2 regions of the Vreelandella janggokensis genome follow, and region 2 is predicted to be linked to the other one. Evidence: predicted binding sites of a transcription regulator. Region 2 holds the regulator's gene; the other holds the start of a gene.
What was found. The regulator FliA, encoded in region 2, starts transcription of late flagellar genes. The targets are predictions, from matches to a motif close to CTAAAGTTNNNNNNNNNNCNGCCGATA.

Region 1 (3,416 bases), on a different contig from region 2:
GGAGCAGTCCATAAGCCAGACCATCGATCGCTACCGTACCCAATTCGGCCAATTAGACGGCATGATCGCCGAAATGAACCAGACGAGTAACTACTTGACTCAGCAGTTTGATTCACTGGATGCTCAGTTGGGTCGCTAACACGCCTTCAATACAGCGAGTTACGTTTAAAAAACCTGCTTCGTGCAGGTTTTTTTGTTAGTTGAAACCACCATAAATATCTAAACCAATAAAAAAGCGCTAAAGTTGCGCTCACTTTGACCGATAATATTTTTATTAAAATTTTGCGTTGACGTGGCGTGAGTGGCCCGCAGTGCAGTGGATAGGTTTAGCCTTTTACTGAGGACTCCCAGTATGGCAACGATTACCTCTCTAGGTATTGGCTCAGGCCTCGACCTTAATGGGCTGCTGGATCAATTACAGGATGCCGAACGCGGCAAACTCGCACCGATCACCCGTCAGCAGGAGCAGCAGGAAGCCAAGATTTCCGCTTATGGCAAAATTCAATCGTCCATGGATAAATTCCAGGATGCGGTTGATGCGCTGAACGATCCTAAGCTCTATCAGAGCCTTTCCGCCAATGTGCGTGGTGATGAGATTTCCGCGACGACCGATGCCGATGCGTTACCCGGCAGCTATCGAGTGGAAGTGACCGCGCTGGCCACGGCGGGTACGCTAGCGTCACAGCGACTTGATGAAGGCACAGAAAGCGACGACCCGCTTGATATGGGTGATGCCACCCAACTGCGCCTCGCTTTTACCGGTCAGAATAGCGTCAATATCGACGTGGCCGCGGACAGCAGCCTCGAAGATATTCGCGATGCAATCAACGCCCACGAAAATGCCGGTGTCAGCGCCAGCGTGATTTTCGACGGTGACGGCTACCGGTTGGCGCTTAGCTCAAAAGAGACGGGGCTGGATGCCTCGGTGAGTGGGTTTAGCTTCTTGAAAGCGGATGGAGCCAATGCGACCACACAGCCGTTAGGCGCTGAGGCTGCGCGCGCCGGGCAAAATGCCTCGCTGGATGTTAACGGCATCACCATCACCAGTGCCAGCAACACGATTGAAGAGGCCATTCAAGGTGTAACCCTTAATCTCGGCGAGTTAAGCCTGGGCGAAGGAGAAACCGCCAGCAGCACGGTCAATGTCGAACGCAACACTCTCAAAGTACGCGAAGCCATTGGCGACTTCGTCGAAGCTTTCAACGAAGTAAAAAACACTATCGGCACCGTGACGAAGTTCGATAACGAGTCGGGCGAGGCGGCTGAGCTGGTCGGCGACAGCACCGTTCGCACCATTGAAGGTCGACTACGCAGCGTTTTGACCAGCGGTGTGGCAGGAGGTGAGCTTGCCACGCTCAGCCAGTTGAGCATTAGCCTACAGCGCGATGGCACGCTAGAAATGGATGACGCCGCTGTCAGCGATTTGGCTAAAAATAGCCCCGATGCATTGAGAGATTTCTTTACTGGTGTGGAAGGCAATGATGCCTCTCAAGGTCTGGCCAGTAGCCTGAGCACCACGCTTGAGCAGTTGATGAGTAAAACTGGCACCCTAGGCAATGCCATTAGTGGTGCAGAAAACCGCATCGATAGCCTCGGTGAGCGCTACGAGCGCATGGAAAGCTCCATTGAGCGCACCATTTCCCGCTACCGTACCCAGTTCGGCCAGTTGGATGCCATGATCGCGCAGATGAACAGTACCAGTTCCTATCTGACGCAACAGTTTGACGCCCTGGACGCTCAGCTAGGCCGAGACTAATCCCTGCACTAGCTATTCAGCAAAGGCGTTACCCGCAGGGCCGAAAGGCCCTGTTTGCGTCTCAATATGGCAGCAAGCGCCACGCTTACGTTTGTTAACATTTTTCTGACGTATTTCGGGATTTTTTTAGCATTAGCCCTAAAGGTTCTCCCCGCCGCGCCGTTAATTAAAATAACGGCACACACAGTGGCCGAAAAGCGGGCCTTCTAGGCCAGTGTCCAAGCAAGGAGAATCACACCATGTCAGTGATCAATACCAACATTACCTCGATGATCGGTCAGCAGAACCTGCGTGAATCGCAGAATGCTCTGCAAACTTCCATGGAGCGTTTGAGCTCTGGCCTGCGTATCAACAGTGCCAAGGATGATGCCGCTGGTCAGGCGATCGCCAACCGTATGTCTTCACAGATCACCGGTCTGGGTCAGGCGCAACGTAACGCCAACGACGGTATCTCGGTTTCCCAGACCGCTGAAGGTGGTTTGGATCAGGTAAACGACAACCTGCAGCGTATCCGTGAGCTGTCCGTTCAAGCGCAAAACGGTACAAACTCGTCTGATGACTTGGACTCTATCCAGGACGAAATCAATCAGCGTCTGTCTGAAATTGATCGTATTTCTTCTGAAACCGATTTCAACGGCACCAAGGTGTTGGCGAGTGACAGCGGTCTGAAAATTCAGGTAGGTGCTGACGACGGTCAGACAATCGAAGTCAACCTGAAGCAAATCAATGCCGAGACGCTGGGCCTGCAAGGCTTCAACGTCAACGAAAGCGGCACGCCGAATAGCACAGCATCAACTCAAGACCTAGCAGCTGCAGGTTTTGTTGATCAGGGCAATGGCGTTTACAAAAATGCCACGTTCAATGAAGCAACCACTGCTGGTGATTTGTTCGAGAATCTGCAAGACGATGCTGTCATTACGCGAGATCCTGCTGCTGCCGGTGATGGAACGATTGCATATACTTTGGATGAAGCAACTAATACTTTCTCTTTCGATCAAACAGATGTAGCGCTAACCAAATTCGATTCTGATCTTGGTTTGACACCTGGCGCTGGCGAGACAAATACCGTAACCGTTAACCTGGGTGGTGCAGAAACTAAGGTCGATATTTCGTCTTCTGGCACATTGACCAATGCTGAAACCGGTGAAAATCTCTATCTTACTGGCACCAGTGGCTCGAAAGATTTAAGTGAGACCAGTGCTGGTGGATCACAAGCAACTATCGATGACTTGGTTACAGAGCTTGGTGCAGCTACCGGCACAGCGAGCATTACAAATCAAGAAGGAACGGTTTACTCTGCCGGTGCTACAGCTGGAAATATTGATACTTCTAATGAAACTATCGCTAAAGAAGATCTACTAAACCAAATCAATTCCGATGCTACTAACGATTACGATTTTGATTTAGATGGTGCCGGTACTGCTGGAGCTAACACTGAGTACAACATTACAACTGCTGATGTTGTAAAAGATGGGCAGAATGGTGCTCTTGGCGCTGCGACATACACTTCTGGTTTTGAAGGTGACTTTAGCCTTTCTGCCACACAGGAATCGAATGTCTACGCCAACGACAATGGCAAGATCACCGATGGCGCTGCCAACGAGATCTATGTAAACGACAATGGTGCTCTGTCACTGGAAGCCACTTCTGGTAGTAACAA
Region 2 (3,416 bases):
CACGGTGATGTGCTGAACCTGCTAAGCAGCCGTCGCCGTCGGCGCGATACGGCATTGCTGGATGCGCTGGTATACGCCTTTATGGCCCGTGATGCGATCCGCCAACTGGGCGGTGTTAATCGTGAGGGCCTGGCATGAGCGCACAAGACCAAGCTTCTGGGCTGCGCAAGTGGGCGGATCTGCAGCGTCAGCAGCGGGGCGATGAAGCGCCTCCCGAGGTAACGGAATCATCCGGGCCGATGGCCTACCGCTCACCCGTGGTGCCCAGCGCGGCGGCCATGGAGCCGCCTGTCACACCGCCTAAGCCTAAAACGCCGTTAATGGTCACCGGGCTATCGGGCGATGGGCCGGTAGAGGTGCGCAAGGTCAGCGCGCGCCTGGGCCAGTGGGCCGCGCTAGGGCGAGCCTGGGCCGGGGATCCGGCCGACTGGGATATTCGGATCGTGATGCCGGATGCACCTGAACTGGCGACGCTCAGCCAGCAACACCGTCGCTGGGCGTTGTGGGTCAGCAGCGATGCCGATGCATTTGGGCGCATGTACCAGCTATTGAAACAGCTGCGGCAGCATAACGGCCCGCAACGCTTGTTGGCACTGCACGAGCCTCACCTGCCCAGGCAAGGCCTATTGGCCAACCTGCAGCAAGCGGCCGGCCACTATCTTGACACTGAATTGCTATTGCTGGCCCGCTAATGGCAGCTAACGCCGGTAAAGCGTCTAATAATCGGGGTTAATCCGCTCATGAGAAGGAACGATGCATGCTAGGCTATTGGCGTCATGCGATTAGCATTTTGGTACTAGCCCTGGGACTCGGTTCGTTTGCTCAGGGAGCGTCCAGCAGCTGGGTGACACAAGTGCCGGGGCTCATGGTGACCATGAGCGACCGCGCCAGTCGCAGTGAACCGGTTCGTCCTCCAGCGGGCGCTACCACGCCAGCGGCGGTCATCGAGCGAGTCCAGTGGCAGTACCAACACGCGCCCGGGGCAGCGCTACAGGCATGGTTATGCCACCCCGAGCGCTGTGTGTCATTATCGGGCATGCGTGGGGAGACCCGTGCTTTATCAGGCATAAGTGCGACAACGCCCCTGCATTTTCAATTTGCGCTAAACCCAGGGCAGCGTCCCGTTAGCGTTAAAGGGTTGCAGATGATAGTGAATTACCAGTGAGCACAGGTGGTTTAGCCGCGAGGCAATAGGATGTACACAGCACAAGGCAGGATCAAACAAAGTGAGCTGATGACGGAGTACATGCCACTGGTGAGACGTCAGGCCTTGACGCTTCAGGTCAGGTTGCCGGCCAGCATAGAGCTGGATGACTTAATCCAGGCAGGCATGATGGGGCTACTGGAAGCTCTGGGACGTTTCGATGCCACTCAGGGGGCCACCTTTGCGACGTTTGCCAGTCAGCGCATACGCGGGGCGATGGTGGACGAATTGCGTACTCGTGATTGGCTGCCTCGCAGCGTCCGTCGTTCGGCGCGGGCCGTTGATGAAACCGTCAGGCGTTTGGAGCAGTCGCTTGGGCGTCCCCCCGAAGAAACGGAAATCGCTGACGCCATGGAGATGCCGCTGGGCGACTATCAGCAGCTATTGCACGATACCAATAGCGGGCAGTTGCTGCCCTTTGAAGAGCTGGTGGCGGATGGCAGCGAACCGCATAATCGCGAAACCGTGAGTTCGCCGTTTGACCACTTGCTCGATGCCCAGCAGCGGGAAACCCTGGTGGCGGCCATTGAGGCGCTGCCCGAGCGTGAAAAGTTGCTCATGGCGCTGTATTACCAGGAAGAGCTCAACCTGAAAGAAGTGGGCGCTGTTCTCGGCGTCACGGAGTCACGCGTTTCCCAGTTGCATAGTCAGGCAGTCAGCCGTCTGCGCGCCAAGTTAAACGACTCGGTTTAGGGTCTTTTGACGTCACTGCCAGGGCAACGGCGATTGGCTGACGTTTTAGCGCTCGGTGCTGATAAGCCCCGTTATATTGCTTTAAGGAGCACGACATGAACCCATCGACGCTGATCGGTATTTTCGCCAGCATCCTGTTGCTGGTAAGCGTCCTGTTTTTCACCGCCGAATCGCCGGATAGCTTCCTCAACCTGCCTGGGCTCGCCATCGTGGTCACGGGCACACTTGCCGCTACCTTTATCAGCTATCCCCTCAAGGAAGTGCTGCGGGTGGTGCGTCTGGTCGGGCTGGTCTTCCGGCGCGAAAACACCTACGTGCGTGATGATATCAACGAGTTGGTGGCCATGTCCCGGCTGTGGTTCAAGGGCGATGTCCGCGCTGTTGAACGAGAGCTCGAAAACACCCGTAATCCGTTTTTGCGGACCGGCATTCAACTGGTGATCGCCAACACCAAAGAAGACGAAATCTTCGATATGTTGCGCTGGCGTATTGCGCGGCTGAAGGCGCGTGAGCATGCGGAAGCCCAGATATTCCGCACCATGGCCACTTATGCGCCCGCTTTCGGCATGATTGGCACCCTGGTGGGACTGGTCAATATGCTGGAAGTCATGGACGCCGGCAATCTTGATGTGATCGGCCCGCGCATGGCGGTGGCGCTGCTGACCACCTTCTACGGTATCCTGCTGGCCAATCTGGTGTTCAAGCCTATCGCGGTAAAGCTCGAGCGACGCACCGAGGAGCGCCTGATCACCATGAACATGGTGCTGGAAGGGATCTCCCTGATTACCAAGCGGCGGTTACCTTCCTTTATTGAAGAAACGCTCAATTCCTTTGTCGCCAATTACCATGACGAAATCCGCGAGCCGGAGGTCAAGAAGCCGCGCGCCTCGAATAGCGCCCCCGCCAAGGGGTAGTCGGCATGTTGGACCGGGATACCCGCCATACATTGGAAGCGCCACTGCCCAAGGACAGTGGCGACGATGGCTGGATGACCAGCTATCTGGATGTATTGACGCTGTTGCTGACCTTGTTTGTCTTGCTGCTCTCGCTGGCGCCACCCGGCGGTAACGATGCCGGATCGCAAGCCAGCGTCGTTGAAGCATCTCCCGGCGCGATTGCCGACCTGCCTCTGGCGTCACTGGCGGCCGGGATCGAGCCCCGTCATAGCGGCCTTAAGCCACGCTTTGAGGGTGTCAGTATCCCCGGGGTGGATGTCTCCCAGGGGCGGGAAGGGGTGACGCTGCGCATCAACGACAACCTGTTGTTCGATAGCGGCCGGGCGCAACTCACCGGGCAGGGCCGTGACCTTGTCGAAAGTCTTGTCGAGACGCTCAGCGCCTTTGATGGACAGGTGTCGATCGAAGGCCATACCGATAACGTGCCCATCGCGACCTCGCACTTTCCTTCCAACTGGGAGCTATCAGCAGCACGGGCGATCGCAGTGGTCCGCCACCTGGATAGCCAGGGGCTCGAGGTTGATCGCATGCGCGCCGTTGGCTATGCCGATACCCAGCCGATC

Region 1: the regulator FliA is predicted to act here: its motif matches at 1,895-1,921, upstream of QC816_RS17635 (flagellin N-terminal helical domain-containing protein).

Annotation. Positions count from the first base shown of each region.
Region 1 is NZ_JARWAJ010000008.1:59,340-62,755, reverse strand. It holds gene fliD (flagellar filament capping protein FliD) at 1-139, shown strand, start outside; gene fliD (flagellar filament capping protein FliD) at 353-1,756, shown strand; gene QC816_RS17635 (flagellin N-terminal helical domain-containing protein) at 1,996-3,416, shown strand, end outside.
Region 2 is NZ_JARWAJ010000005.1:210,940-214,355, reverse strand. It holds gene flhF (flagellar biosynthesis GTPase FlhF) at 1-138, shown strand, start outside; gene QC816_RS14755 (hypothetical protein) at 135-692, shown strand; gene QC816_RS14750 (flagellar protein FlhE) at 758-1,165, shown strand; gene QC816_RS14745 (RNA polymerase sigma factor FliA) at 1,196-1,897, shown strand; gene QC816_RS14740 (motility protein A) at 1,993-2,811, shown strand; gene QC816_RS14735 (OmpA/MotB family protein) at 2,817-3,416, shown strand, end outside.